Regions from separate parts of the Burkholderia sp. AU30198 genome, predicted to be linked through region 2. Evidence: riboswitches for the same ligand, from Rfam matches in the RefSeq annotation. Region 2 holds a riboswitch; each other region holds the start of a gene.

Region 1 (10,423 bases), on a different contig from region 2:
CACCGGCCGCGATCGCCGTCATCGCCTCGTCGCGCGTCATCGCCGGCTCCGCCGCGAAGTTGCGCGTGCCGCGCGCGACCGGCAGCGACACCAGCCGGTCGGACAGCGGCAGCGGCGACGCGACGCCCGCATCGACAATTTCGAGCGCGCTCTGTGCGGCGCCCGCGAACGCGTTGATTGCCGCGCCGCCCGCGAGGAAATTCGCGACCATCTGGGCGGTCACCGCTTGCGGATACGGACTCACGCCCTCGGCGGCAATCCCGTGATCGCCGGCAAACACAATCATCACGGGACGCTGTACGACCGGCCGCTCGGTATGCTGGATCAGGCCGATCTGCAGCGCGATCGCCTCGAGCTGGCCGAGGCTGCCGGGCGGCTTGGTCTTGTGGTCGATCACGTGCTGCAGGCGCTTGCGCAGCGCGTCGTCGAGCGGTGCGATCGCGGGCGGGAAGTGGGTCGGGGTCGTCATCGAGAAGCCGTGTCGTTGGCGCGGGTTGCGCCGCGCATCGGAAAAGGAAAGGTCATTGTCGCTCGGGCCACGCGGGCAGCAGCGCATCGCGGCCGTTCTCGCGGATCAGCACCAGCGGATAACCGAACGCATCGCTCGCACGCTCGGGCGTCAGCACGTCGTGCACGGGGCCGGCCCACGCGTGGCCGCGGCCGTCGAGCAACAGCGCGTGCGTCGCGAAACGCCGCGCGAGATTCAGATCATGGCACGAGAACAGCACCGTGCGCGGGCCCGCGTCGAGCCATGCGGCCAGCGCGGTCAGGCAATCGATCTGGTGGTGCAGGTCGAGATGCGCGAGCGGTTCGTCGAGTAGCATCAACGGCGCGTCCTGGCACAGCGTCGCGGCCAGCGCGACACGCTGCCGCTCGCCGCCCGACAGCGACAACACGTCGCGCGACGCGAGCGCGGCGAGGTCGAACGTCGCCAGCGCGTCGCGCGCGGCCGCGCGGTCGCCGTCGCGCTCCCAGCCCCAGCCGCCGAGATACGGAAAGCGGTTGAGCAGCACCGTGTCGAATACGGTCGCGCTGAATACGTCGTGCAGTTGCTGCGGCATCAGCGCGCGGCGCTGCGCGAGCTGCTCGGGCCGCCATGCGGCAAGCGGCCGGCCGTCGATCTCGACCTGTCCGCCGGCCGGCGGCTGCAGCCCGGCGAGGGTCGCAAGCAGTGTCGTCTTGCCCGCGCCGTTCGGCCCGGCGACGCACCAGATCTCGCCGGGACGGAACGCCCGGGTGAAGCCGTCGAGCAGCGTGCGCGCGCCGGCCTTCAGCGTCAGGTCGACGGCCGCGTAGCTCATGTCGCCGGCCATGGCGTGCAGTGCGGCCCCCGTCATCGCATCGGCCTCCTCAACAACATCCAAAGGAACACCGGCACACCGATCAACGCGGTCATCACGCCGACCGGCAGTTGCGCGGGCGCGATCGCGGTGCGGGCGAGCAGGTCGGCCGCCATCACGCCGCCGCCGCCCGCGAGCATCGCGGCCGGCAGCAGCATCCGCTGGTCGTTGCCGAAGGCGAGCCGCAGTGCATGCGGCACGACGAGGCCGACGAAGCCGATCGTGCCGGCCGTCGTCACCGCGGCCGCAGCGGCCAGCGACGCGACCAGATAGATCCGCACGCGCAGGCGCGCAACGGGCACGCCGAGCGCGAGCGCGGTCGCATCGCCGCGCAGCAGCACGTTCAGTTGCGGCGCGGCCGGCAGCGCGACGCAGGCGGCCAGCACCAGCGCGCCCCATGCGAACCACGGCGCGGTCACGCCGTTCAGGTCGCCGGTCAGCCAGAAGATGATCCCGCGCAGTCGTGCATCGGGTGCAAGCGACAGCAGCAGCGTGACGAGCGCGCCCCACCCTGCCGCGATCACGACGCCCGTGAGCAACAGCCGCGGCGACGCGTCGCGCGACTCGCCGCGCCACAGCTCGCGGCGCGCGAGACCGAGCACGAGCGCGACCGACACGAGCGAGCCGGCAAACGCCGATGCGTCGACGAGCCACCACGCGCCGCCCGCGATCATCGCGACGAGCGCGAAGCCGGCCGCGCCACCCGATACGCCGAGCACGTACGGCTCCGCGAGCGGATTGCGCAACAGCACCTGCAGCAGCGCACCGGCGAGCGCGAGCAGCGCGCCGCATGCGAAGCCCGCGAGCGCGCGCGGCAGACGCAGCGTGCGGACGATGTCGGCGAACAGCGCGTCGCCGCCATGCGGCACGAGCGACGCAAGTGCCTGCCATGGCGACATCGGCACGCTGCCGATCGACAGCGACGCGACGAACAGCAACGCGACCGCCGCGGCCAGCGCGGCCCAGATCGCGGTGGCGCGCGCGGCGCTCATGCCGCGCATGGCGCCGCACACGACGTGCGGCGCCCCCGCTTGCGGAGGCCGGCCGGTCGTGACTGAAGCGCCGCGCGGACGATTGGGGTCAGCATCGAAGAAGATTCCGTGAAGCGTTGCGCGCCCCGCCTCCCCGCAGGCCGCGCGTCACGAAGCCCGTGCGGGCTCCCCGTCTCGGCCGGTATCCGGGCTGGCGGCGGTCCGGCTCGCCTTCCCGCGCGATGACGCGCAGTGGCCCGCGTCCGCATGCAACACCTGCACGTGAAACGCGCCCGAGCCGGCCTGCGTCACGGGACGCGGCCGCTTACCGTTGCGGGGGCAGCGCAGGTTGGCGGGCTCCTGGCGCCCGCGCCCTGCTTCCCGTTTAACTGCGCGTTCCACGCGCGAGCACCGAGGCGGCGCCAGTTTAGGAGCGGGTCGCGCGAGCGTCAAGGAAGCGTCCGGACACGCACGGGACGCGCCGATTCGCGGCAAGAAGCGGGGGTGTTACGACTGGAAACGTTACAGATGTCGGATTGCGCGTTATTCCGCGCTAAAATGCTGGGTCTTTAGAGGACGCAGCAAATGCTCAACGAACTCGAAACATTATCTCAAAATATTGGCCGTCTGATTTCGCTTAACAAGCGCTATCACTCGGAACGGCTCGCGCTCGAGGAGCAGGTCGCGCAATTGCGCGCGGATGCGGACGCTGTCCGCGCGGAACTCGCGCAACTGCGCGACGAACGCAATGCACTTGAGGCCGAGCGTGACACGCTGTCGGCAAAGATCGACGACGCCCAGGTGAAACTGAACGCGATTCTCGAAAAGCTGCCGCGCTCGAAAAGCGCGGAGCAAGCCGACAACCAGCTCGACCTGCTGGATGCGCAGGCGCGTGCGGATGGCGATGACGCGGCCAGCCACGGAGAACATGCATGAGCACCAAGCAGATCGAAGTCTCGATTCTCGGTCAGCCCTATCGGCTCGCCTGTTCGGCCGAGACCGAAGCAGCGCTGCTCGAAGCGGTCGCGCGCGTCGACGCCGAAATGTCGAAAATCCGCTCTAACAGCTCGGTACGCGGTACCGATCGCATCGCCGTGATGGCGGCGCTGTCGCTCGCGTCCGAATTGCTGCGGTTGCAAACGAGCGTGCGGCATGGTGAAGCATTTCCGGCGGAAGAAATCCGTCGTACAATGCACCAGATGAACGAACAGCTCGGCGCGGTGCTCGCACAGCACGAGACGCAGTAACGTTTGATCGATGCGTCGATTCCCCTTGATCTCGGCGATCAACGGTGGTCAAATTGGCGCAACGAAACACAGTTCAGTCAGCTTCCCTGCCTGGTTCGCCAAGGTCATATATTCCTTGAACCAATGCCATGTGCACGGTTGCGGAAATTTGTAGCACGGGCGCGCGCGTCACTCTGTCTGATGTACCCGAAGTGCTGCTAACTGCGACCAATTCTGAACCCTAGGTTCAGGATGCCGGCCTAGCGGCCAAGGCGGGGACCTATCCAACGGCATCGGGCAAAGCCCGGTGCCGTTTTCTTTTGTAGCAGCCTTTTTCTGCGTCGATCACGATCCATGCAATACTGGCTGATGAAGTCCGAACCGGACGAAGCAAGCATCGACGATCTCGCCAACGCACCGCAGCGCTCGCTGCCGTGGACGGGCGTGCGCAATTATCAGGCGCGCAATTTCATGCGCGACACGATGAAGATCGGCGACGGCGTGCTGTTCTATCACTCGAGCTGCCCCGAGCCGGGCATCGCGGGCCTCGCCGAAGTGTCGTCGACGCCCTACCCCGATCCCACGCAGTTCGATCCGAAAAGCCCCTATTACGATCCGAAGTCGACTCAGGAAGCGCCGCGCTGGCTGCTCGTCGACGTGCGCTACGTGAAAAAATCGCCGCTCGTGCCGCTCGCCGCGCTGCGTGAACACGACGAACTCGCCGACATGCGCGTGCTCGCACGCGGCAACCGGCTGTCGATCACGCCCGTCACACGCACCGAATGGCGCTTCATCACCGAAAAGCTGATGAAGTAGGCGCGCGCCAAAGGTCAAATCTGGTCAGTACGCGCCGCCGCCGCGGAACTCGCGGCACTTTCGCGCAGCCTAAGCAACCGCTGTCGGCCGATCAGGCCGGTTGTCGTTTTTTTCGTCGCGCGGGTCGCCCGCGTCGTGCACGCGCGATCCGCGTGCACGCCCTCGCACAAGGAGTCCAACAATGACCAAGAAATCCGCACTCGCGCTGTCGCTCGCCCTTGCCGCTGCCGTTCCCGTCGCGTTGACGCTCGCGTCTTCCACCGCGCACGCGCAAACCGCGAACCCGCACTTTCCGGAGCCGGCGGGCGTGCTGTCGCTGTCGTCGCAGGCCAGCACCGACGTGCCGCAGGACATCATCCACATCACGCTGTTCTACGAGCAGCAGGCCAAGGATCCGGGCAGCCTCACCGCGCAGCTGAACCAGCGCGCCGACGCAGCGCTGTCGCAGGCGAAGGGCGTCTCGGGCGTCACCGCACACACGGGTGCATTCTCCGTCTATCCGAGCACCGATCGCGACGGCAAGATCTCCGCATGGCGCGGTCGCACCGAGGTCGCGCTCGAATCGCGCGATTTCGCGGCAGCGTCGAAGCTTGCGGGCCAGCTGTCGAACCTGATGCAGGTCGCGAACGTCGAGTTCTCGCTGTCGCCCGAAGCGCAGCGCGCGGCCGAGCAGAAGCTGACGACCGAGGCGATCAAGTCGTTCCGCGCCCGCGCGGACGAAGCCGCGAAGGCCTTCGGTTACAGCAGCTACACGATCCGCGACGTGAACGTCGGCGGCGGCCGCAACGTGCAGCCGTACCCGCGCATGATGGCGATGGCCGCAGCACCGATGGACAGCGCCAAGATGAGCGCACCGATCGCGGTCGAAGGCGGCAAGGCCACCGTGTCGGTCACGGTCAACGGCTCGGTGCAGATGAAGTAACGCGCAGCGCGCGGCAGTCCGAAATGAAAAACGCCGGCCCGAGGGCCGGCGTTTTTCATTGACCTGCAGGTTGTCGATGCCAGCGCCGATGCACGCGCCGCTCGCACGTGCATCGGCGTCGCATCACGCAGCGGCGGTCGCCGCGCGACGGCGATATGCCCACACCATCAGCGCGATGCCCGCGAGGATCATCGGCATCGACAGCCACTGCCCCATCGACAGGCCGAGCGCGAGCAGGCCGAGGAAGTCGTCGGGCTCGCGCGCGAACTCGACCGTGAAGCGTGCCAGGCCATAGCCGATCAGGAACAGCGCGGAGATCGCGCCCATCGGCCGCGACTTGCGCGAGAAGAAGAACAGCGCGAAGAACAGCACGATCCCTTCGAGCGCGATTTCATAGAGTTGCGAAGGATGGCGCGGCAGCATCTGGTATTGCATGAACACGTCGGCGAGATGCCACTTCTCGACGAGCTCCGGATGCTTCGGCAGCCATGCCGCATCGTCGCGCATCGCGCCCGGGAACAGCATTGCCCACGGTGCGGACGGATCGGTCACGCGACCCCACAGTTCGCCGTTGATGAAGTTGCCGAGCCGCCCGGCCGCGAGCCCCGTCGGCACCATCGGCGCAACGAAATCGGTGACCTGCAGCCAGTGCCGCTTGCGCTGCCACGCGAACAGCATCATCGCGAGCGTCACGCCGAGGAAGCCGCCGTGAAACGACATGCCGCCTTCCCACACCTTGAACACGTCGAGCGGATGCGAGAAGTAGAAATCGGCCTTGTAGAACAGCACATAGCCGAGCCGGCCGCCGAGCACGGTGCCCAGCACGCCGTAGAACATCATGTCGTCGATGTCCTTCGCGGTCCAGCCCTGCGCCGCGACGTGCGGCAGCTTCAGGCGGATCCGGCCGACGACGATCGCCGCGATGAAGCCGACGAGATACATGAGCCCGTACCAGCGCACGGCCAGCGGCCCGAGATGGATCGCAACGGGGTCGAAATTCGGGTGAATGATCATGGGTTAGCGAAGAAGTTTTCGAATGCGGTACGGCTGTCGCACACGCGCAGTACCGCGCTTTGGACGGCACCGGCGCGCTATCGTTCACGTCACGTGGCGACGCCCTGCGCGCGCACGACGTCGATGAAGCCGGCCAGCACGGGGCTCACGTCGCCGGTGCGCCACACGAGACCCGTCTCGACGACCGGCGCGTGACCGGCAAGCGGCCGGTAGACCACGCCGGTGCGCCGCAGGTTACGCAGCGATTGCGGCACCAGTGCGACGCCCATGCCGGCCGACACGAGGCTGACGATCGTCTGCATCTGGATCGCCTCCTGGCCGATGCGCGGGGTTTCCCCCGCCGCGCCGTAGCAGCCCGTAATGATGTCATAAAAGCCGGGTGCCAAACGACGCGGAAAGATCACGAGCGGCAACGCGGCGACTTCCGCGAGATGGACGGGCTCGTCTTCCGGCGCGTCGCTCGCCGCGGCCGGCATCGCGACCACCAGCGGTTCGCGCACGACAGGCAGGTACGACAGCCCGGCCGCGTGGCGCGGCGGCACGGGCGGAATGACGAGCCCCGCGTCGATGCGGCCGGCGACGAGTTCGTCGATCTGCACGTCGCTCGTCGCCTCCGCGAGTTGCAGGCGCACCTGCGGATAGCGCGCACCGAACGCGCGCAGCAGCGCAGGCAGCAGCCCGTAATCGGCGGTCGATACGAACGCCAGCGACAGCGAGCCGGCCTCGCCGCGCGCGAGCCGTCGCGCAAGCGGCGGCAATGCATCGGCCGATGCCAGCAGCCGGCGCACGTCGGGCAACAGCGCCGCGCCGACCGCCGTCAGCGCCACCGAGCGCTTGGTGCGCACGAACAATGCGACGCCGAGCGCGTCCTCGAGCGCGCGGATCGCCTGCGACAGCGGCGGCTGCGTCATCGACAGACGCTCGGCCGCGCGGCCGAAGTGCCGCTCGTCGGCGACGGTCGCGAAATAGCGCCACTGGCGCAGGTCGGGAGTCGGATCGGCCATGGCTCACTCATTCGATAAACGACTTAATAAGCGACAAATAATATATTGGACATCCCAATCCGGAAACTCCATGCTTGATTGATCCGAACCGGCACGCCGTTCACCGGCGTTGCCCAGACAACGATGGAGTCCCCCATGGCTTACAACCGTCGCTCGAAGCACATCACGCAAGGCGTGGCCCGATCGCCGAACCGCTCGATGTATTACGCACTCGGCTACCAGAAGGACGATTTCGACAAGCCGATGGTCGGCATCGCGAACGGCCATTCGACGATCACGCCGTGCAATTCCGGCCTGCAGCGCCTGTCGGACGCGGCCGTCGCGGCCGTGAAGGCGGCCGACGCGAACCCGCAGATCTTCGGCACGCCGACGATTTCGGACGGCATGTCGATGGGCACTGAAGGCATGAAGTACTCGCTCGTGTCGCGCGAAGTGATCGCCGACTGCATCGAGACCTGCGTGCAGGGGCAATGGATGGACGGCGTGGTCGTCGTCGGCGGCTGCGACAAGAACATGCCGGGCGGGATGATCGCGCTCGCGCGCCTGAACGTGCCGGGCATCTACGTGTACGGCGGCACGATCCGCCCCGGCAACTGGAAAGGCCGGGACCTGACGATCGTGTCGTCGTTCGAGGCCGTCGGCGAATTCACCGCGGGCCGGATGTCGCAGGAGGATTTCGAAGGCGTCGAGCAGAACGCGTGCCCGACGTCGGGTTCGTGCGGCGGGATGTACACCGCGAACACGATGAGTTCGTCGTTCGAGGCGCTCGGGATGTCGCTGCTGTACTCGTCGACGATGGCGAACCCCGACCAGGAGAAGGTCGATTCGGCCGCCGAATCGGCGCGCGTGCTGGTCGAAGCGGTGAAGCGCGACCTGAAACCGCGCGACATCATCACGAAGGCATCAATCGAGAACGCGGTGTCGGTGATCATGGCGACCGGCGGCTCGACCAACGCGGTGCTGCACTATCTCGCGATCGCGCACGCGGCCGAGGTCGACTGGACGATCGACGACTTCGAGCGCATCCGCAAGCGCGTGCCCGTGATCTGCGACCTGAAGCCGTCGGGGAAGTACGTCGCGACCGACCTGCATCGCGCCGGCGGGATTCCGCAGGTGATGAAGATCCTGCTCGACGCGGGGCTGCTGCACGGCGACTGCATGACGATCACCGGCCGCACGCTCGCCGACGAGTTGAAGGACGTGCCGAGCGTGCCGCGCGCGGACCAGGACGTGATCTTCCCGATCGACCGTGCGCTGTACAAGGAAGGCCACCTTGCGATCCTGAAGGGCAATCTCGCGGAAGACGGCGCGGTCGCGAAGATCACCGGCCTGAAGAACCCGGTGATCACGGGCCCGGCACGCGTATTCGACGACGAGCAGAGCGCGATGGATGCGATTCTCGGCGACCGGATCCGCGCGGGCGACATCCTCGTGCTGCGCTACCTCGGCCCGAAGGGTGGCCCCGGCATGCCGGAAATGCTCGCGCCGACCTCCGCGATCATCGGCAAGGGGCTCGGCGAATCGGTCGGCTTCATCACGGACGGCCGCTTCTCGGGCGGGACCTGGGGGATGGTGGTCGGCCACGTCGCACCCGAAGCGTTCGTCGGCGGCACGATCGCGCTCGTGCAGGAGGGCGACTCGATCACGATCGACGCACACCAGTTGCTGCTGCAGTTGAACGTCGACGACGCGGAACTCGCGCGCCGGCGCGCCGCATGGCAACAGCCGGCGCCGCGCTACACGCGCGGCGTGCTCGCGAAATTCGCTGCGCTTGCGCGCCCGGCGAACCAGGGTGCCGTCACCGGTTGACGCAGGTGCATCAAAACATGCGACCCCGATAAACATGGCCGCCGGGGGAACACGCAAAACGCGCCTTCCCTTTGCTTTTATAATGCGCGGACCATGTAGCCGGCCGTCCCCGCCGGCGGAGAACCGCATGAAACACTCGATATTGCGCGCCCTGCTCGCCATGCTGCTGATCGGCAGCGCGGCGGCGGTGCGCGCCGACCAGGCCGACGGGCTCGCGCTTGCCCAGCGCAAGAACTGCATGGCCTGCCACGCGATCGGCAAGCCGCTGATGGGCCCGTCGTTCCGCGACATCGCCAGCAAGTATGCGGCGCGCGGCGACGCCGTCGACTACCTTGCTCAATCGATCGTGAAAGGCAGCGTCGGCGTTTGGGGCAGCGTGCCGATGCCCGCCAATACGCAACTGACGACCAGCGAAGCCCACACGCTCGCGCAATGGGTGCTGTCGGTGCGCTGAACCTGAACCGGATCCGGGCGGGAATAGCCGCCGTGCCGGGTTCCGCCGACAAGCTGGCCTGCCCCGGCTGACCAGTGCAGTGCCTCGCCGGCGGTTTCACCGCCTCTTACTGCAATCGCACCCCGTTTTTACCGGAACGTCCGCGCGCTCAACCGGCATGACCGGCACCGCGGCGTGCGATCTCTTCGTCGACCGCGTCGCGAACCCAGTCCATTACCTCGGTTTCCAGCGCCAGCGCCACTTCGCGCGTGATCTGGCCGACCAGCCAGGCCGAATGCTCATTCAGCGCGTCGCGACAGCGAGCTTCGATGGCGTCGCGCCCTTCCCCGGTCAGATAGTTCGTCAGGCGATTGCGCAGGCGCTCGGCGATGTGCTGCGCATCTTCCGGCGTCAGCCCGGCGGCGGCCTGCGTATCCGGCTGCGGCGCGGCGGCCGGTACGACAGCCTCCGGCAAGTGCGCTTCACGCGCGTGCCCGATCGCTTCGTGCGCCACCGCGGCGAACGCGTGTTGCGGCGCATCGTCGGCCAGCGACGAGCGCAGCGGCGCACTCATTGCCGCCGAGTCTTCGGCGACCACGTGCTCCGCGGCACCGGGTTCAGCCGGCGCATCGGTCTCGCCAATCGCAGCAGCAGCAGCAGCCGTCGCTACGTCGCCCGGCAGTTCGACCGCCGGCACGTGCGGCGTCGGCACGGGTTCGACCACGACAGAATCGGGGTCAAGTTCACTTTGAACGGAATCGGCCGGCGCCGCACTGGCGGTGTGCGGGGCGACCACGTCGGTTAGCACCGGAATCGCCGCACCGGCGGGCGGTTGCGGCACAGCGGGCGCGATCGAGCGCGCCGGCACCGGCTTGCCCGGCACCAGCA
Region 2 (10,423 bases):
CGCGTACTGTTCGCCCGTCATGTCGAACGCGATCCCGTTCGGCATTTCGAGCGCGATCGGCAGCGCGGCACCGCCATCGAGCGCATCCGGCGCGAGGTCGCCGAGAAAGGTCAGCGTGCCGGCGATGATCGCCTGCGCGTCGGCCAGCGAGCCAGGCTGCGCATCCGCATTCCATCCCGCTTCGCGCAAGGCCAGCAGCGCAGCCGGCAACGGTTCGCCGCGCAGCCGGTGGACGGGCTCCATCGCCTGGAAGCACGAGAAGCGCACCTGTGCCGCGAGCGGATACATGTCGGGCGCCAGCTTCAGCGACATCGCCGCATCGGGCGCGTCGCCCGCGGCCTGCCGATGTGCGACAGCCTTGTCGAGCCACGCGGACTGCGCGCGCAGCATCTGGGTGAAGGTCGGAACGAGAAGTTGAGTCGGTGACACGCGTGCGCTCCTGTGTTGTGGTTTGCGCCACGATAGCAGCGTCGGCACGAACCTGCACCCCCGGCATGGGCGATGAGCGCGATTTAATGCGGATTCGGTGATGTGGCGCATGGCGCGTGCGCGTGTCGCCGCTCGCAGGACGATCACGGCACGCGGTCTCCTCGACCCGACCTCAAGGCTTGCCGTGCCGAGCCAGGAACCGGTCGAGTTGCGATGCGAATGTCTTGCCGTCGCGCGCGCTGAACGGCGCCGGCCCGCCCGTGTCGATGCCCGCGCTGCGCAGCTGATCCATCATCGCGCGCGTCGACAGGCGCTCCTCGATGTTCTCGCGGCTGAACCAGTTGCCGCGCGGGTCGAGCGCATGCGCGCCCTTGTCGAGCACGGCGGCGGCCAGCGGGATGTCGGCAGTGATCACGAGATCGCCGGCTTCCGCGAGCTCGACGATCCGCGCATCGGCCACGTCGAAGCCGGCCGGCACCTGCACCGCCTTGATGAACGGCGACGGCGGTGTACGCAGAAACTGGTTCGCGACCAGCGTCACGCAGATTTCGGCACGACGCGCGGCGCGAAACAGCATGTCCTTGATGACGGCCGGACACGCGTCGGCATCGACCAATACTTGCATGGCGGGTTGTTCCAATGGGTTGAAGCAGAAGCGGCGATCATAGCGCACCGCCGGCCGGCCATCAGCCGGCGCGGCCCGCGCACAGCGCGTCGGCCGTTACCCACTGCGCGCCCCACGCCGCGGCCAGCCGCGTGCCCTGCCCGATCCGCACGGCCGCATCGTCGAAGTCGACGAACACGACGTGATCGGCCGCCGCGGGCTTCGCGGGCATCTCGCGCGTGCGTCCGTCGGACAGCACCCACAGCCAGCGCTGCTTGCCGGGCTCGCGCCGCGCCGCGCGCGCGAGCAACTGCGCGGCGGCCGCAATGCCGTCCGCGAGCGGCGTGCCGCCGCCGCCGTCGACCGGTTCGAGCCAGCGCGCATTCCACCAGCGCGGCACGGCCGGGCCGAAGCGGCGCGCGGCGCCGTTGCCGCCGAAACAGATCAGCGCGGTTTCGACACGGTCGCGCGCGGCTTGGTCGAAATACGCGACGATCAGCCCCTTCGCCAATGCGAGCCGCTCGTGCGACAGCATCGACGCCGAACAGTCGAGCACGAAGCAATGCAGCGCGTCCGGCGTGCCGGCGCGTTTGCGGAAGCGCAGATGGCCGCGATGCAGCGGGCCGCCGCGTTTCGCGGCGAGCGTCGCGGGCCACGCCACGGCCGTGCCAGCGCGCGCCGTGCCCGGCACGCGCGCGGCTGCGCCTGATTGCCATCGAGGACCGCGAACGGTGTTCGCAGCGGCGCCGGCTCGATGGCTCAGCGTTTTTTTAGCGGCAGCGGCACCACGCCTTTCACGTCGCGCAGCCCGGCCGGTTCGGCCGGCAGGTAGCCCCAATCGCCCTGTGATGCCGTGGCATCGTTCTTCGCCGCACCCGGTGGATCGTCGGGGCGCTTGCGCGTATCGGGCGGAGAACGACCGTCGCGTTCGTCGTTTTGTTGAGGCGCGCCGGACGATGGCGGCGCCCCCGCATGGCGCCGGTGCCGCAGCACCGCGTCGGCCACACGCTCGACATGCGATACCGTCACCACATCGGCCTGCTCCAGTGCGGCAAGCGCACGCGCCGCGCGCAGCATCACGAGATCGGCGCGCAGCCCGTCGACGGCCGCGTCGATGCACAGCGCGCTGACGCGTGCATGGACTGCATCATTGAAATCGAGCGCCGCCAGCCGTGCACGCGCCGCGTGAATCCGGTCGCCGAGTTCGCGCTGCGCCGATGTATGACGTGCGCGGAACGCGTCCGGATCGAGATCGAATGCAAGCCGTGCCTTCACGATCCGCTCGCGCTGCGTGGCGTCGAAGCAGTTTTCCAGTTCGACCATCAAGCCGAAGCGGTCGAGCAGCTGCGGACGCAGCTCCCCCTCCTCCGGATTCATCGTACCGATCAGCACGAAGCGTGCATCATGCGCGTGCGACACGCCATCGCGTTCGACGATGTTCACGCCGCTCGCGGCGACATCGAGCAGCGTATCGACGAGCCCGTCGGCGAGCAGGTTCACTTCGTCGACGTACAGCACGCCGAGATGCGCCCGCGCGAGCAGGCCCGGCCGGAAGCGCACGCCGTTTTCAGCGAGTGCATGCGCGAGATCGAGCGTACCCGTCACCTGCTCGTCGCTCGCCGACAGCGGCAGCGTGACGAACTGCCCTTCCGGCAACAGCTCCGCGAGGCCGCGCGCCGCGGTCGATTTCGCGGTGCCGCGCGGCCCGCTCACGAGCACGCCGCCCAGCGACGGGTCGATCGCGGCGAGCAGCAGCGCCTGCTGCAACGCATCCTGCGCGACGAGCGCCGCGAACGGAAAAACCGCGCGGGCGCGGTGCGTCGTCGGATCGGTCATCGCCGTCCCCCTTCCTGGAGTTGTTCGCTCGCGAGCCAGACCGCTTCGATCCGTTCGCGATAGTCGCCCGGCTGCTGCCACAGGCCGCGCTGCATCGCCTCGACGAAGCGTTCGCAGATGCCGTGCAGCGCCTTCGGGTTGTGCCGCTCGAGGAACGCGCGGGTGGCGTCGTCGAACAGGTATGCGTCGGCCACGAGCGCGTATTGATGGTCGGACAGCACGCGCGCGGTCGCGTCATAACCGTACAGGTAGTCGACGGTCGCCGCCATCTCGGCCGCGCCCTTGTAGCCGTGGCGCTTCACGCCGTCGAGCCATTTCGGATTGACGACGCGCGAGCGGATCACGCGCGCGATTTCCTCGCGCAGCGTGCGCATCTTCGGCGCGACCGGGTTCGCATGGTCGCCGTGGTAGATGCTCGGCTGCTGCCCGGACAGGTGCCGCACCGCCGCCGTCATCCCGCCCTGGAACTGGTAGTAGTCGTTCGAATCGAGGATGTCGTGCTCGCGGCTGTCCTGGTTCTGCACGACGACGTCGATCGTCGCGAGCCGCTCGCCGAACACGTCGGCCGCCGCGTCGCCCGCACTGTTCTGCGCATACGCATGGCCGCCCCACTGGCGGTACGCATCGGCGAGATCGGCGTCGGTCTGCCAGCGGCGCTGGTCGATCAGGTCCTGCAGGCCCGCGCCGTAGCTGCCGGGCCGTGCGCCGAACACGCGCCAGCCGGCGCGGCGCCGCGCTTCGTCCGGTGCCATGCCCTGCGCGACCCATTTCTCGCGTTCGCGCTCGATCCGTGCGCGGATCGGGTTCAGTTCCTCGGGCTCGTCGAGTGCGGCCACCGCCTGCACGGCCGCGTCGAACAGGTGCATCAGGTTCGGGAACGCGTCGCGGAAGAAGCCCGACACGCGCAGCGTCACGTCGATGCGCGGCCGGTCGAAGATCTCGATCGGCAGGATCTCGAAGTCGGTCACGCGATGGCTGCCGTGCGCCCATTTCGGCCGCACGCCGAGCAGCGCGAACGCCTGCGCGATGTCGTCGCCGCCCGTGCGCATCGTCGCCGTGCCCCAGACCGACAGGCCGATCGCGCGCGGATAGTCGCCGTGATCCTGCAGATGGCGCTCGATCAGCTGCTGCGCGGATTTCAGGCCGAGCGACCACGCGGCCTGCGTCGGCACCGCGCGCGTGTCGACCGAGTAGAAATTGCGGCCGGTCGGCAGCACGTCGGGGCGGCCGCGCGACGGCGAGCCGCTCGGCCCCGGCGGCACGAAGCGGCCGTCGAGCCCGCGCAGCAGTTGACGCATCTCCTCGCCGCCGCATGCGTCGAGCGCGGGCAGCAGCGTCGCGCGGACGCGCTCGATCACGGCGAGCGTGTGCGGCCAGTCACCGGGGGGCGTCGCGTCGGTATCTGCGTTGCCGCCATCGGCTGCGCAGAGCCCGTCCAGCCATTGCTGCGCAAGCCGTTCGAGCCGCTCGCGCGTATCGCCCGCATGGCGCCACGGCGATGCGTCGAGCGCCTGCAGGATCGCCGGTCGCGGCCCGGCCCACGGCGCGGCCCAGTCGGCCGCGAGCGGATCGAAGTCGTCGCCGAGTGCGAGATCGCGTGCCAGCGCACCGATCAACCCTGCGCGCGCACCCTTGCCATCGCCGACGGGAAAACGCGCGAGCGCGAGCAGCGTGTCGCGCCGCTGGCGCTCGGCCGGCGATGCGCCGAACACATGCAGCCCGTCGCGAATCTGCGCTTCCTTCAGTTCACACAGCCACGCGTCGACGCGCGTGAGCAACGCATCCTCGTCGCCCGTATCGCGCGGCGGCGACACGCTCAGTTCGTCGTGCAGCCGATGCTCGGCAATCGTGGCAAGGATCGTCTTGCGCAGCAGCTTCGCGCGCCGCGCATCGACCATCAGCGCTTCGTAGTATTCGTCGACCTGCCGCTCGAGATCCTGCAGCGGGCCGTAGTTTTCCGCACGCGTGAGCGGCGGCATCAGGTGATCGATGATCACCGCCTGCGCGCGGCGCTTCGCCTGGCTGCCCTCGCCCGGATCGTTGACGATGAACGGATACAGGTGTGGCAGCGGCCCGAGCGTCAGGTCGGGCCAGCACGCGTCGGACAGCGCGACGCTCTTGCCCGGCAGCCATTCGAGGTTGCCGTGCTTGCCGAGATGGATCACCGCGTCGATGCGATACGCATCGCGCAGCCAGAAATAGAACGCGAGATACGCGTGCGGCGGCACGAGATCCGCGTCGTGGTAGCTCGCGTAGTCGTTCTCGCCGCGCGAGCGCGACGGCTGGATACCGACGAACACGTTGCCCGCGCGCCAGCCGGCGATCGTGAAGCGCCCTTGCCGCAGCGTCGGGTCGGCTTCGGGCGGCCCCCAGCGTTCGTTCAGCGCGTCGCGCACGGCAGCAGGCAGCCGCGCGAAACGCGCGACGTAGTCGGCCAGCGGGAAGCTCTGGAATGCGGGGCGCAGCGCATGCACGGCCGCGTCGTTGGTCACGCCTTCGGTGAGCCGCGCGATCAGCGCGTCGCCGTCGGGCGGCAGGTCGGCCACCGTGTAGCCCGCGTCGCGCAGCGCCGCGAGCACGCGCAGTGCGGACGCCGGCGTGTCGAGCCCGACGCCGTTGCCGATCCGCCCTTCGCTTTGCGGATAGTTCGCGAGAATCAGTGCGACGCGCTTGTCGGCGTTGTCGAGCGTGCGCAGCCGGCACCAGCCGCGCGCGAGCGCCGCGACGAATGCGATCCGCTCGGCGTCCGGCTGGTAGCGCACGACGTCGACCTCGGTGTGCGGGCAGCGATACGCGAGCCCCTTGAAGCTCACCGCGCGCGTGACGATGCGCCCGTCGACTTCCGGTAGCGCGATGTGCATCGCGATATCGCGCGCATGCAGGCCCTGGTTGTCGGCCACCCACGCGTCGCGATTGCCGCCGGACAGGATCACCTGCAGCACCGGCGCGTCGCCGGCGAGCACATCGTGCTCGGGGCTGTCGATCGCGCCGGCCGCGAATGCGGTCGTGTTCAGCACGAGCGCGACGTCGTGCGTGTCGCAGAGCTGCGTGATGACCTCGCGGCTCACCGCGTCCTTCAGCGACGTGACCGCGATCGGCAGCGGATTCAGCCCTGCCTCGGCGAGCGCATCGGCCAGCGCGTCGAACACGGCCGTGTTCGCGGCCTGCCAGTGCGCGCGATAGAACAGGATCGCGACGACGGGCGCGCCGGGCGTCCAGCGCGGCCGCCAGTCGTCGACGCTCGCGCGGTCGCGCGCCGGGTGATACAGCGCGGCGGCCGGCAGCGGGCGCGGCAGTTCGGGTTCGTCGCCGAACCCGAGCGTGTGGAATGCAATGCTGCGCAGCAGCGCCTCGGCGTTGTGCACGCCGCCTTCACGCAGATAGCGCCACCACAGCCGGCACAGGTCGGGCGCGACGGTGCTCTTCGCGACGAGGTTCGGGTCTTCCTGCAAGTCGCCCGAGAACATCGCGAGCTGCTGCCCGCGCTTCGACGCAAGCGACACGGCCTGCTCGATCCCGTACGGCCAGTACGCCTCGCCGCCGAGATGATCGATCACGACCGACTTCGCATGCTGCAGCACGTCGTCGACGTAGAAATCGACCGACGCCGGCTGCCGCAGGAACGTGACGTTCGCGAGCCGCACGCTCGGGAAGCCTGCCGGCAGGTGCGGCACGACGCTTGCCAGTAGCGACAGTGTCGTGTCGGCCGAGCTCAGGATCACGATGTCGGCCGGCTGCTGGTCGATCCGGACGACACCCTGCGTATCGTCGACGAAGCCGCCCGGCGTGGTGCGCAGCAGATGCATCGTGCGTTACGCCTGTTGCGGCTCGGCCGCACACGCGGCGTCGAACGCGCGTTGCAGCACGGCCGCGTCGAGATCCTCGCCGATCAGCACGAAGCGGCTCGCGCGCGTTTCATCGTCCTGCCAGCGACGGTCGAAATAGCTGTCGAAGCGGCGGCCGACGCCCTGGATCACGAGCCGCATCGGCGCGCCGGGCAGCGCGGCGAAACCCTTCGCGCGATAGATCGTGTGCGCTTCGACGACGCGCTGCAGCGCGGCGATCGTCGCTTCGCGCGTGCCGGCGTCGCCCGACACGACCACCGAGTCAAAATCGTCGTGATGGTGATCGTGGTCGCCGTCGTCGGCCGAGCCGTGATGGTCGTGACGCAGGTGGATCGTTTCTTCCGATGCCGATTCGAGGCCGAGCAGCATCGCGAGATCGAGTTCGCCGCGCGTCGCGCGCACGATCTTCACCTGAGGCGGAATCTCGTCGCGAATCGCGGTTTCGATCTGTGCGAACTCCGTGTCGCCGACGAGATCGGCCTTGTTCACGATCACGAGATCGGCGGACGACAGTTGATCGGCGAACAGCTCGTGCAGCGGCGACTCATGATCGAGGTTCGGATCGGCGCGGCGCTGCGCATCGACGGCCTGCGGGTTTTCCGCGAACTGGCCGCTCGCGGCAGCCGGCCCGTCGACGACGGTCACGACCGCGTCGACCGTGAAGCTGTTGCGGATCGTCGGCCAGTTGAACGCCTGCACGAGCGGCTTCGGCAGCGCGAGGCCCGAGGTTTCGATCAGCACGTGGTCGATGTCCGCGCGCCGCTCGACGAGCGCTTCCATCACCGGATAGAACTCTTCCTGCACGGTGCAGCACAGGCAGCCGTTCGCGAGTTCGTAGAGCTGGCCCGATGCTTCGCCCTGCGCGCCTTCCGCATCCTCGCAACCGATGCCGCAGCCCTTGAGGATTTCGCCGTCGATGCCGAGCTCGCCGAATTCGTTGACGATCACCGCGATGCGGCGGCCTTCGGCGTGCTGCAGGATGTGGCGCATCAGCGTCGTCTTGCCGCTGCCGAGAAAGCCCGTGACGATCGTGACGGGAAGCTTGCGCATGGTCATGGTAGGTCCTGTGTCGAAAATGGAATCAGCCCGGGATCGTCGCGGCGATGGCGGCGTGGCAGTTCATCTGGCGGATCGCAGGCAGGCCGCCGCGCGATCCGGACGGACAGTCGCGGGACGGGCGGAACGACGAAGCGGACATGGTGCTTCCTTGCGAACGGTCGACATCGTGAATGCCAACACGGCTGCCGCCGGCCCGGCGCGCGCCGCCTGCCGTTCGCCATGCCGGCCGGCGCGGGTTCGCGCAGGGACGGATCGGCGGACGAAGCGGGCAACACGCGGGCGTCGGGCCTGCTGCGGCCGTGGACGATGCGCCGCCTCCCCGCGGCGCTGAACCCCAACGTTTCGGCCGGTATCCGGGCTGGCGAACACGCCGCTTCGCCTTCCCGGATGCGCGCGGCATCCAGTGGCGGTCGTCCGCATGCACGCGGCATGCGGCGAAGCGGCGTTGCGTGGCGCTTGCGCGCGACGCGTTCGCTTACCGTTGCGGGGGCAGCACAGGTTGGCTCGACTGCGGCGCAGGCAGGCTCCCTGTTTCCCGTTTAACTGCGCGCGCCGGAGCGGCGCGCGCGAGCACCAAAACGCGTGCGAGTGTAGGCGGCGCGGGCGGGAGCGTCAAGGCAGCGTCGGGGCCGGATGACGCGGCGTCGAGGGTCTGACCTGCCGACGATTGACGTGGCTGCGGGGATTTGGATACCGTCTGTCCGGATGACGCCGTGTCGCCCGATTCAGGCGGCGCCTGACCGAACCGGCTGCGGCAGCCGCCTGCATCGTCACACTTCCATCGATGGGGATTCGACATGACCGTCTCACGCATCGCCCGCTACGGTATCGCGGCTCTGCTGATGCTTCGGCTTTCGGTGGCGTTCGCGGTGGACTACCGGATCGAACGATGCGACAACCTGATCACGGTCGACGCATCCGGCAAGCGCGTCGTGAAGGTCGATCTGTCGATCAAGCTGCTGACGGATGCGGCGATCGCCCGCTTCGGCCAGTACGTGCTGTCGTACAACGCGCAGTTCGGGAAAGTTGACGTCGATTCGGCGCAGACGGTGCATGCCGACGGCTCGACGGTGTCGGTCGATGCCGCGCAGGGCATCTTCGATCGTCCGGCACCCGTCGCGATCGCCGCGCCGCAATTCAGCGCCGAGCATTTGCGCATCGTCACGTTTCCCGCGCTCGCGAAAGGCGATTCGATCCGGCTGTCATACACGCTGACCGACACCGACACGCTGTTTCCCGGCAAATTCAGCGTGCAGCTCTCGTTTCCGCCGATCGAGGACTATCGTTCGGCGAACGTCACGCTCGACACGCCGGACGACATGCCGGTCGCGATCGACGCGCGCGGGATGCGTCCGCTGGCCGATGCGTCGCATGACGGACGCCGGATCCGTTCCTACCATTACGAAACACCGCCGTCCGGCCCGCTCGATGAGCAAGCGAACACGGTGGCGTGGACGGATATCGGCCCTGTCTTCATCGCGAGCAACTTCTCCGGCTATCCGGAAATCGCCCACGCCTACCAGGTGCGCGCGTTCGACAGGCAGCAGCAGGACGACGGGATCCGCCAGCTCGCCGATCGGTTGACCAGCGGGATCGCCGACCGGCGCGAACAAGCGATGCGGCTGTACGCGTGGGTCGCACGCAACATCCGTTATGTCGGCGTGTATTTCGGTGCCGGGCCGGTCGTTCCGCACCGCGCCGGCGAGGTGCTCGCCAACCGCTACGGCGACTGCAAGGATCAGGTGACGCTGCTGTCCGCCCTGCTCGATGCAAAGGGGATCGAGAGCCACACCGTGCTGGTCAATCTCGGCAACCGCTATCGGCTGCCGGCCGTACCCGATGTCCTGACGTTCAATCACGCAATCGCGTGACTGCCGGAATTCGACGTGTTTGCCGACACCACGGTCGGCGTGCTGCCGTTCGGCGCACTGCAGTTCGAGGCAAGCGGCAAGCCCGCGCTCGACACCTCGACCGGCAAGCTGATCGTCACGCCGCCGCAAAACGGCCGCAACAGCCGTTCGTCGCTGGCCTATGCGGTCAATCTCGATCGTGACGGCAATGCAACGATGACGGGCGACATCACGCTGGCCGGCCAGGAAGTCCAGCGGGCGCGCCAGATGTTCATCCACGTCCAGCCGAAGCGGCTCGCCGACGAGATGCTGCGCCGCTACGGCCTCGCGGGCGAATTGCAGATGAGCCCGCGTCATCTCGACGACCTCGACCAGCCGTTCTCGATCGCGCTGCGCGGCAATCTGAACCAGTTGGCGTTGATGCCCGGCCCCGCGGCATTTGCGATTCCGTCGCTGCCCAACTTCGGCCAGATCCGGAGCTTCGCCGATTTCGTGCTCCAGGAGAAAAGCAAGGTATTTGAAGGCGTGTGCGCTGGAACGCGGCTCGAGGAGCGCTACCGGATCACGTTGCCGGCCGACACCCACCTGCTCGCCATCCCGCCGGACGTCTCCGTACGAGCCGGGGAAATCGCCTATCAGTCCACTTATCACCGTGATGGCCGGACCGTTGACGTGACACGCGTGCTCGATCGCAACCTCGGCAGCAACGTGTGCAGCGGCGCGAAGCTCGCCGAGTGGGCGGACGCCGCGCGCAGCATCGCGAAGGATCTGAAGCGGCAGATCCTGTATCGCTAGACGCG
Region 3 (10,423 bases), on a different contig from region 2:
ATTCATCGCCGCGGGCGTACTCGCGTTGCTGACGTTGCCGGGTTACGCACGGCTGGCGGCCAACGCGGGCGATCGGCTGCGAGCGGGCATGGCGCGCGGGTAAGTCGGCTCGGCGCTCACATTTGCGCGGCGGTCGGTGCGGGTTTTCGTTTTCGCTCGCTCACCTAAGGGCAAGGTGCGATTCGGCCGATATGCGATTTTCGCGACGATGCCGGTGTGATGCGGGAACTTCTGCGCATTTCCTGCACTAATCTGCCGCCGAGCCGCCGAGCCGCCGAGCCGCCGAGCCGCCGAGCCGCCGAGCCGCCGAGCCGCCGAGCCGCCGAGCCGCCGAGCCGCCGAGCCGCCGAGCCGAATCGCTCCTCCCCATGCGAGGCGATAGAAGTCACTGCGCGTCGTGAAAGATGATGCCGACCGTATGACGATGACCGGCCCGGACGCGGCTCACGCCGTGGCGCAGGTTGACGCGATAGACGCCGCGCGTGCCCTGCACCGGTCTGCCGTGGACTGCGAAAATCACCGCGTCGCCCTGTGTCAGCGGCACCACGTCCGCGCGCGATTGCATGCGTGGCCGCTGTTCCGTCAGGACGAACTCCCCGCCCGTGAAATCGCGCCCCGGCGCCGACAGCAGGATGGCGACCTGGAGCGGGAACACGTGCTCGCCATAGAGATCCTGATGGAGGCAGTTGTAGTCGTCCGGGCCGTATTGCAGGATCAGCGGGGTCGGCCGTGTCTGTCCCGCCGCGTGGCAACGATCGAGGAAGCTCGCATGGTCGTCGGGATACCGGGTGTCGATGCCGAGCGCCTGGTTCCAGCGATTTGCGATCGGCGTGAGGTGCGGATAGATCGTTGCACGCAACTCGGCAATGAGCGGAGGCAGCGGATAGGCGAAATACTTGTATTCGCCGCGCCCGAAGCCATGTCGCGCCATGACGACGCGCGATCGGTAAAGCCCGTCATCCGGATACCGCGACGCAAGCGCATCGCATTCGTGCGCTGACAGCAGGCCCGGCACGCGCGCGCATCCATGGTGATCCAGTTCGGCAGCGACGGCTGCCCAGTCGAGCGCGTCCATCCGTTGTGCGATGTCGGCGGATTCGACTGCGGGCTGCGGATCGGTACGAGGCACCGACTGGCTTCGCTGTGCGGCAGGTGGCATGAAAAGAGGCAGCGAAGCGGTGTCCGGTGGCGTTGCGCGCATGATGGGATCCACGATGAGAGTCGATGGCCCCAGTCTAATGTCGCACGAATGCCGATGCGCTCCAGATCTTGCGCTTCAATTCGGATGGACGGGGAAGCGCGCGTGGCGCGAAGAAGCCAGGTGGTGCGACACCGGCCCATGCGACGCGCGGTGTAGCGGAGCAGGGGAGCCGGGGAGCCGGGGAGCCGGGGAGCCGGGGAGCCGGGGAACAGGGGAACAGGGGAACAGGGGAACAGGGGAACAGGGGAACAGGGGAACAGGGGAACAGGGGAGCCGGGCGCGCTTCAGCGGAAAGGCGAGGGTCGAATCTGCACGAGGCGACGCGACCGGCTTTCACCGGCCGCCGTCGCCGCTCGCTCAGGCCACCGACCGGAACAACCAGTAGAGCCCGCCGGCAAGCACGATCGACGCCGGCAGCGTCAGCACCCACGCCAGCACGAGGCTGCGCACCGTGCCCCATTGCAGCCCGGAGCCGTTCGCCGCCATCGTGCCCGCAACGCCCGACGACAGCACGTGTGTCGTCGACACGGGCAATCCGTACACGTCGGCCGCGCCGATCGTGAGCATCGCGACGAGTTCGGCCGACGCCCCCTGTCCGTACGTCAGATGCTGCTTGCCGATTTTCTCGCCGACGGTCACGACGATCCGCTTCCAGCCGACCATCGTGCCGAGGCCCAGTGCGATTGCGACCGCAACCTTCACCCACGTCGGAATGAACTTGGTCGCGTGATCGAGCTGCTTGCGATAGTTGTCGATCGCGAGCTTGTCGTCGGCGGCGAATGCGGGTTGCCCGGATTTCTCGATCAGGCGGATCGCTTCGGATACCAGATACATCGTGTTGCGCACGTTGTCGATGTCGCGTTGCGGCACGGCGGCCATCGAGCCCGACGCGCCGACCGCGGTCGCGAGCGACGTGGACAATTGCTGAACGGCGGGGATCACGGCCGGCGTCAGCTCGCGATGCTGGACGTAACGCTCGACGTCGGCGCGCGGGTTCGCGGACGGTGCGACGCCGTTCGTGTACTTCCCGAACGTCGCGGCGGCCTGGTTCGCGACCGCAACGAACGTCTGCGTCTCGGCCGGCGTGACGGCCTTGTTCAGCGCATAGGCGGTCGGCACCGTGCCGATCAGGATCAGCATGATGAGGCCCATCCCTTTCTGCCCGTCGTTCGAGCCGTGCGCGAACGACACGCCCGTGCAGGTCAGGATCAGCAGGCAGCGAATCCAGAACGGCGGCGGCTGGTCCTTCGGCGGCTCCTTGTACAGCTCCGGAATCCGCACGAGGGCTTTCAGCACGAGCAGCAGCAGCGCCGCACAGAGGAAGCCGACGATCGGCGAGAACAGCAGCGACTTGCCGACGCCGAGCGCCTGGCCCCAGTCGACGCCGCTCGTGCCGGACGGCCCGTGCATCAGCTGGTTCATCAGCCCGACGCCGATGATCGACCCGATCAGCGTATGCGAGCTCGACGACGGCAACCCGAAATACCAGGTCGCGAGGTTCCACACGATCGCGGCGATCAGCAACGCGAACACCATCGCGAAGCCCGCACCGCTGCCGACCTGCAGGATCAGCTCGACCGGCAGCAGTTGCAGGATGCCGAACGCAACGGCGCCGCTCGAGATCATCACGCCGAGAAAGTTCCACAGGCCGGACCAGATCACCGCGACGTTCGGCGTCAGCGAGTGCGTATAGATCACGGTCGCGACCGCGTTCGCGGTGTCGTGGAAGCCGTTGACGAATTCGAAGCCGAGCGCGATCAGCAGTGCGGCGCCGAGCATCAGGTACGGGAACAGCGACCCTTCGCGCATCGGCGACAGATCGTCGATCAGGTGCGTGGCGATATAGACCGCGCCGATCGCGAGCACCAGCAGGAAGACGGCATAGCCGAGCTGCCTGGTGCGCTCGACGGAACCCGGACTGTTCGGGGCAGACGAAGCAGGTTGATTCATGACGGTATCTCGTAAGGGAACCGCGACCGATCCTAGCTTCGGCTAGCAGTCAGTTTGATGACAGCAGGGATGACGAACGGCGGGGCTTGCAGCGATGTAAGGTGGACATCGCCATGCGATTGCGATACGAGACAACACGTCGGCGGGCGTCGTGGCCCATATCGCGAACGCAACACGGCAGGAGGCTATGCACCAGTGTCGCGCGGATCGCCTTCCGCGATCAACAACCAGCCGTGCGGCGACGCAGCGAATGTCGTGCACGATAGCGGCGCCACGTCGATGCGGGTTGCTGCGCCGGAATCGATCCGCAGCGCATGCGCGACGGCCGCGCGCACGATCGGCGCATGCGTGATGGCGACGATGTCTCGACCGCGTTGCAGCGCGTTCAACCACGCGCCGACGCGGCGCATGGCTGCATCGAACGATTCGCCGCCGTGCGGCGACGCCAACGGATCGCCGATCCACGCGCCCAGTTCGTCAGGCCAGTCGCGCGCGAGGTCGTGTAGCCGCTTGCCGCGCCAGCTTCGGTAGTCGATGTCGCGCAGTGCGTCGTCGATGTCGGCGTGCAGGCCGAGCGCATCGGCGGTCTGCACCGCGCAGCGGGCCGGGCTGCACAGCACGAGCGAGCCGGCGACGTCCGTCCACCGGTCGCGCAGCGCCGCGGCGTCGGCGAGCCCGTGCGCGTCGAGCGGGTCGTCGTCGGGAAACGTGCCGGTGCGCATCGCCCGGGTCGATGCGTGTGCAATCAGGCGCAGCGAGGCATGCATGTTCATGGAGGTTTTCGGGGGAGCCGGGACGGGCGCGTTCGTCCACTTTTCGCCGCTTCAATACGCGAACGTTCGCGCGTACAATTCGCCCGATACGAAACGCGGAAGCCGGTGCAATTCCGGCGCGGTCGCGCCACTGTAACCGGTGATCCATGATCCCGGAAGCCAGACCTGCCTTCGTACCCATCCATCATTTGCCGGGGCGCGATTCCCCTGAGGTGCATCCATGAGCGAAGCAGTGCTGAAGCCGGCGGTCGTGCCGGCGCCCATCCCCGTCCGTGAACTGTTGCCGTGGGCCGTGTTCGTCGGCCTGATCCTGTTGCTCGCCCTCTATTTCGTCGGCGCGGAACAAGGCGCAACGTCGCTCGTGCCGGGCATGTACGTGCACGAATTCGTCCACGACGGCCGCCATCTGCTCGGCTTCCCCTGCCACTGACGCGGAGTTCATGATGGTCGGAAAGCTGCTCATGCGCGGGATGCTCGCAGGCATCGCCGCAGGCCTCCTCACGTTCGGTTTCGCGAAAATCGTCGGCGAACCGCAAGTCGATCAGGCGATCTCCTTCGAAGAAAAACTCGACGCCGCCAAGGGCGACGCGCCGGAACCCGAGCTGGTGAGCCGCCACACGCAGGCCGGCTTCGGCCTGCTGACGGGCGTCGTGACCTATGGCGCGGCGTTCGGCGGGCTGTTCTCGCTGGTCTTTGCGTATGCGTATGGCCGAGGCAGCCGTCTCCCGGCACGGCCGCTGGCCGCCTGGCTCGCACTGGCGGCGTTCATCGCGCTCGTGATCGTGCCGAACATCAAGTACCCGGCCAATCCGCCGTCGGTTGGAGACCCCGACACGATCGGCTATCGCACGGGGCTGTTCTTCCTGATGATCGCGATCTCGATCGCGACGATGGTGTTCTCGGTCAGCGTGCGCCGCCATCTGCTGGCGAAGCTCGGGCAATGGAACGCGTCGATCGTCGCGGGGCTCGTGTTCATCGCGATCATCGCGGCCGTGCAGCTCGGGTTGCCGTCGATCAACGAAGTGCCGGCTGCCTTCCCGGCCGTCGTGCTGTGGAAGTTCCGCGCCGCGGCGATCGGCATGCAGGTGATCATGTGGACGACGATCGGCCTGCTGTTCGGCGCATGGGTCGAGCGCGGCGAACGTATCGGCATGCGCGCCGCCTGACGCGCATTGCAACGGGGCGTGCCTAGCGCAGCATGCGCGGCGCGCTCCACGTCGATTCGCGCGCCAGCGCGACGAACGCGGCCAGGTAGTCGATCGACGCATCCGCCTCGCGGATGCCGAGGAAGATCTGCTTCGCGATCCCCTTCTTGCCGAGCTTGACCGGCACGACCGGCATCCGGTCGGCATATTCGTCGGCCAGCCATCGCGGCAGCGCAGCCACGCCGCGCCCGCTCGCCACCATCTGCAACATGATGTCGGTCGTCTCGATCGACTTGTGCCGCTTCGGCACGATGCCGGCCGGCGTCAGGAACTGGTTGTAGATGTCGAGCCGGTCGGTTTCGACCGGATAGGTGATCAGGATTTCGTCGGTCAGCTGCTCGGGCGTCACGTAATCGGCGTTGGCGAAACGGTGTGCGTCCGCGACCACCAGCACCTGCTCGTAGTCGAACACGGGGTCGAAGCGCAGCCCCGGCTTGTTCAGCGGATCGGGCGTCACGAGCACGTCGATGTCGTAGCCGAACAGCGCGCCGATCCCGCCGAACTGGAAGCGCTGCTTTACGTCGACGTCGACGTCGGGCCAGCGCGACAGGTACGGCGACACGACCTTCAGCAGCCACTGGTAGCACGGGTGGCATTCCATCCCGATACGCAGCGTGCCGCGCTCGCCCTTCGCGTACTGCTTCATTCGCTCCTCGGCCAGCTCGAACTGCGGCAGCAGCCGGTTCGCGAGCTTCAGCAGATACTGCCCGCCCTGCGTCAGCCGCAGGCCGCGCCCCTCGCGATCCCAGATCGGCGTGCCGAGCTGCTGCTCGATTTTCCGGACGGTATGGCTGAGCGCCGATTGCGTGACGTGCAGCGCATTGGCGGCTGCGGTCAGCGAGCCCTGGCGCTCGACTTCACGAATGACGACGAGATGGAATCGTTCCAGCATGGTTATCGCTCATCCTGCATTTTCATGAATAACTTTAATGGATGAATGAAATAATGCCATTTTATTTCATGGTTTGAAATCCCTATCATGGTTGCCGGACCTTCACTACTTCTGGACGGCAGCGCCATGGCGACGACACACAATCTCGGTTTCCCGCGCATCGGCGCCAAGCGCGAACTCAAGTTCGGCCTCGAACGCTACTGGAAGGGCGAATCGTCGCGCGATGAACTGAAGGCGCTCGGCGCGCAACTGCGCGAGCGTCACTGGCGCGACCAGCGCGACCTCGATCTCGCTCCGATCGGCGACTTCGCGTTCTACGACCAGGTGCTCGACATGAGCTTCACGCTCGGCAACCTGCCGAAGCGCGTGCAGGGCTTCCACGGCGATGCGCTCGACAACTATTTCCGCGTGGCGCGCGGCCGTTCTGCGCAGTCGGCGGAAGAGCATGCCGCGTGTTGCGGCGGCGTCGCGGCCGGCGAAATGACGAAGTGGTTCGACACGAACTATCACTACATCGTCCCGGAATTCCACGCCGACACGAACTTCTCGCTCGATCCGTCGCGCCTGCTGCAGCAACTCGCCGAAGCGAACGCGCAGCGCGTGAAGGCGAAGCCGGTGATCATCGGCCCCGTCACGTACCTGTGGCTCGGCAAGGCGAAGGACGACTCGGATCGCCTCGCGCTGCTGCAGAAGCTGCTGCCGGTGTACGGCGCGTTGCTCGACACGCTGACCGCACAAGGCGTCGAATGGGTGCAGATCGACGAACCCATCCTCGTCACCGAGCTCGACGCCGAATGGCAGCAAGCATTCAAGACCGCGTATGCCGCACTCGAAACGCGCCGGATCAAGGTGCTGCTCGCGACGTACTTCGGCCAGCTGCAGGGCAACCTGGCGCTCGCCGCGTCGCTGCCGGTTGACGGCCTGCACATCGATGCGATCAACGCCCGTGACGAAATCGACGCGCTGGTGCGCGAACTGCCGGCCGAGCGCGTGCTGTCGGTCGGTGCGATCAACGGCCGCAACATCTGGAAGACGGACCTGAACACCGCGCTCGACTGGCTCGAGCCGCTGTCGAAGCAACTGGGCGACCGTCTGTGGCTCGCACCGTCGTGCTCGCTGCTGCATGTGCCGGTCGACCTCGCGAGCGAAGCGAAGCTAGACGCCGAGATCCGTTCGTGGCTCGCGTTCGCGCTGCAGAAGCTCGACGAACTGAAGGTGCTTGCGACCGCGCTGAACCAGGGCCGCGACAAGGTGGCCGATGCGCTGGCCGCGAACGCCGCCGCGATCCAGTCGCGCCGCCATTCGCCGCGCGTGAACCACCCGGCGGTGAAGGCTGCGATCGCCCGGATCGACGCGCAGCTCGGCAACCGCGTGAGCCCCTATACGCAGCGAGCGCCGAAGCAGTCGGCCCGCCTGAACCTGCCGGCGTTCCCGACGACGACGATCGGCTCGTTCCCGCAGACCGGCGAGATCCGCCAGGCCCGCAGCCAGTTCAAGGCCGGTGCGCTGGATGAAGCGGGCTACCGCGCGGCGATGCAGGCTGAAATCGAACGCAGCGTGCGCGAGCAGGAAGCGCTGGAACTCGACGTGCTCGTGCACGGCGAAGCCGAGCGTAACGACATGGTCGAATACTTCGGCGAGCAGCTCGACGGCTACGCGTTCAGCCAGTTCGGCTGGGTGCAGTCGTACGGTTCGCGCTGCGTGAAGCCGCCGATCCTGTTCGGCGACATCAGCCGTCCGAAGGCAATGACCGTCGAGTGGATCACGTATGCGCAGTCGCTGACGAACAAGCCGATGAAGGGAATGCTGACCGGCCCGGTGACGATCCTGAACTGGTCGTTCGTGCGCGACGACCAGCCGCGCTCGGTGTCGTGCTACCAGCTCGCGCTGGCGATCCGCGAGGAAGTGCTCGATCTCGAGAAGGCCGGTGTGGGCGTGATCCAGATCGACGAGGCCGCGCTGCGCGAAGGGCTCCCGCTGCGCCGTGCGCAGTGGGGCGAATACCTGAAGTGGGCGGTCGAGTCGTTCCGCATCACCGCGAACGGCGTGCGGGACGACACGCAGATCCACACGCACATGTGCTATTCGGAGTTCAACGATATCATCGCGTCGATCGCCGACATGGACGCGGACGTGATCACGATCGAGACGTCGCGCTCGGACATGGAGCTGCTCGACGCGTTCGACAACTTCAAGTATCCGAACGAGATCGGGCCGGGCGTGTACGACATCCACTCGCCGAACATCCCGACGCAGGATCACATCGTCGGCCTGATGAAGAAGGCGGCTGAACGGATTCCGGCGCAACGCCTGTGGGTGAACCCGGACTGCGGCCTGAAGACGCGCCAGTGGGCGGAAGTGATTCCGGCGCTGACGAACATGGTCGCCGCCGCGAAGACGCTGCGCAACCAGGTGCAGTAGCGCGCGAATGCTGCGTGCCTGCTGTCCGGATCGATGATCCGGCGGCGGGTGTCGCACCGATCGAGATCGTCCCGGGCAGGCGCCGGGACGGGGCGCGTCCACTGTGTTTTGGGGGATCCCATCCCTGCCATGTTCGAACGTAACCGCTACGCGTTTGACCAGCCCGATCCGGAACTGGTCGATGCCATCCAGAAGGAAAACCGTCGCCAGGAAGATCACATCGAGCTGATCGCGTCGGAAAATTACACGAGCCCGGCCGTGATGGCCGCACAGGGCTCGTAACTCACGAACAAATACGCGGTAGGTTTTCCGGGCAAGCGCTACGACGGCGGCTGCGAATACGTGGACGTCGTCGAGCAGCTGGCGATCGAGCGTGTGCGTGCGCAGGTCGCCGAGCTGACCAAACGTTTCCCGGTGTATTCGTGGCAGCACGCTGAGGAGGACAAGGTGAGAAATGTGGAAAACGATGCGACCGAACGGCTGCTGAAGTCGCTCGACGACGACAGCGACGATTGTGGGGCGATGTACGAAGAGGTCGGCCGTGCGGTGGTGGAGCGGCTGCGGCGGACCGATCGGGACGCGTTGCGTACCATTGCCCGCGCGTGGGTTGAATGCGATGAAGCGCAAGCTGCGTTGCTCGACCTGGATTTTTATTCCATGGAGCTTGGCGCGGCAAAGGAACGTGGGGAGATCGCCGACGCCGTGCTGCGCAATGTGGTCCGGAAAGTCGTCTTCAAGGAATCGACATGATGACGATCGCGACGACGGGTTCGCGCATGCGCGCGGGATGGAGCACGAAAACGAGCCCGAGCCCGAGCGCGGCGTGCGCTGCACGATGTGCTTCGACATGCGTTTCGAGCGCGCCGCGTGCTATCCGGGGTTGATGTCCCGGGAATACAACCGGCACAAGGGCGGCGGCTCGGCACGCATGATCGAGATCAGCAAGCGCGACACGTTTTATCAGCAGGAGTACTGCGGATGTGTGTATTCGCTGCGCGATACCAACCTGCAGCGCAAGGCGAACGGTCGCGAACCGATCGGGATCGGCACGATGTATGACACGAAGGACGCGCCGGAAGGCGGCAATCAAGAAAGCTGACGATTGCCGCTTGCTACGTCACATGTCCCGGTGTCCGTGCGTGCCGGGCAGTGCGTCAGGGGCCGGCGTTGCCGCGATCACCTGGCGCTCATGGTCCAGATCGAGCGAGCGGGACAGTAGCCAGTACACGGCCCCCGCGACGACCAGGCCGACGAGCCAGGCGATATCCACGCCACCGAGCAGGCGTGCGAACGGGCCGACGAAGATCTCGCGGTTCGCCTCGGCATCGACGATCGAGAAGAACGGCACCATCGCCGCGAAGCCGACCAGGTACGCGACGATGCCGCGCGGCTGCCAGGCGCCATACAGGCCGCCCGGCGTGAAGAAATGCGCGATCGCATAGTGGCCGCGTCGTACGAAGAAATAGTCGACGAGGTTCACCGCGGTCCACGGCACGAGGAAGTAGAGCATCAGCGTCAGGAACGTTTGCAGCAGCGCGATGCCGTTGCCGCGGATCGCGAACACGCACGTGAGCACGAACGTGCTGATCGCGACGATCGATGCGACGCGCGCGCGGCGCGTCGGCCGGATCGGCACGATCGAGTCGATACCGGTCAGCACGGTCAGCATCGCGCTGTATGCGTTGAGCGCGATGATTGGCAGGAAGCCGACGAGCGAAACGATCGCGATCAGCTTGCCGAGGCCCGGCACAAGCGACGTGCCGACGTCGTTCATCGCGACCAGCGCGTCCGCCGCGTGCAGCTTCTGCGCGAGCCACGCACCGAGCCCGATCATCCAGGTGCCCGACAGCGAGGCACCGGCGAAGATCACCGCGATCAGCTTCGCGCGGCTGGTGTGTTTCGGCAGATAGCGCGAATAGTCGGACACGTAGGGTGCATACGAAATGTTGTAGCTGGCGGCGATCGCAAACTGCGTGGCGAA

What was found. Region 2 has a riboswitch for cobalamin ahead of cobW (cobalamin biosynthesis protein CobW). Riboswitches for the same ligand answer to the same signal wherever they lie in the genome.
Region 1: another riboswitch for cobalamin. It lies ahead of LGN19_RS20390 (FecCD family ABC transporter permease); the one in region 2 lies ahead of cobW (cobalamin biosynthesis protein CobW).
Region 3: another riboswitch for cobalamin. It lies ahead of LGN19_RS30785 (CbtB domain-containing protein); the one in region 2 lies ahead of cobW (cobalamin biosynthesis protein CobW).

The regions. Positions count from the first base shown of each region.
Region 1 covers NZ_JAIZSA010000009.1:82,417-92,839, reverse strand. The annotation lists gene cobT (nicotinate-nucleotide--dimethylbenzimidazole phosphoribosyltransferase) at 1-469, opposite strand, end outside; gene LGN19_RS20395 (ABC transporter ATP-binding protein) at 522-1,337, opposite strand; gene LGN19_RS20390 (FecCD family ABC transporter permease) at 1,334-2,332, opposite strand; cobalamin riboswitch at 2,491-2,742, opposite strand; gene LGN19_RS20385 (ATPase) at 2,897-3,247, shown strand; gene LGN19_RS20380 (cell division protein ZapA) at 3,244-3,558, shown strand; RNA gene ssrS (6S RNA) at 3,639-3,820, shown strand; gene LGN19_RS20370 (EVE domain-containing protein) at 3,892-4,353, shown strand; gene LGN19_RS20365 (SIMPL domain-containing protein) at 4,535-5,275, shown strand; gene lgt (prolipoprotein diacylglyceryl transferase) at 5,399-6,289, opposite strand; gene LGN19_RS20355 (LysR substrate-binding domain-containing protein) at 6,379-7,293, opposite strand; gene ilvD (dihydroxy-acid dehydratase) at 7,429-9,102, shown strand; gene LGN19_RS20345 (c-type cytochrome) at 9,230-9,556, shown strand; gene LGN19_RS20340 (DUF2486 family protein) at 9,705-10,423, opposite strand, start outside.
Region 2 covers NZ_JAIZSA010000004.1:322,401-332,823, forward strand. The annotation lists gene LGN19_RS12505 (DUF1993 family protein) at 1-429, opposite strand, end outside; gene LGN19_RS12510 (YaiI/YqxD family protein) at 602-1,054, opposite strand; gene LGN19_RS12515 (vWA domain-containing protein) at 1,116-1,724, opposite strand; gene LGN19_RS12520 (ATP-binding protein) at 1,793-2,869, opposite strand; gene cobN (cobaltochelatase subunit CobN) at 2,866-6,675, opposite strand; gene cobW (cobalamin biosynthesis protein CobW) at 6,682-7,770, opposite strand; cobalamin riboswitch at 8,100-8,366, opposite strand; gene LGN19_RS12535 (DUF3857 domain-containing transglutaminase family protein) at 8,571-9,644, shown strand; gene LGN19_RS12540 (hypothetical protein) at 9,660-10,418, shown strand.
Region 3 covers NZ_JAIZSA010000017.1:202,164-212,586, reverse strand. The annotation lists gene LGN19_RS30805 (DHA2 family efflux MFS transporter permease subunit) at 1-103, shown strand, start outside; gene LGN19_RS30800 (2OG-Fe(II) oxygenase) at 386-1,159, opposite strand; gene LGN19_RS30795 (inorganic phosphate transporter) at 1,559-3,151, opposite strand; gene LGN19_RS30790 (histidine phosphatase family protein) at 3,337-3,924, opposite strand; cobalamin riboswitch at 3,970-4,112, shown strand; gene LGN19_RS30785 (CbtB domain-containing protein) at 4,145-4,354, shown strand; gene LGN19_RS30780 (CbtA family protein) at 4,368-5,090, shown strand; gene LGN19_RS30775 (LysR family transcriptional regulator) at 5,113-6,021, opposite strand; gene metE (5-methyltetrahydropteroyltriglutamate--homocysteine S-methyltransferase) at 6,148-8,442, shown strand; partial or broken gene glyA (serine hydroxymethyltransferase) at 8,572-8,826, shown strand; partial or broken gene LGN19_RS30760 (epoxyqueuosine reductase QueH) at 9,191-9,541, shown strand; gene LGN19_RS30755 (purine-cytosine permease family protein) at 9,560-10,423, opposite strand, start outside.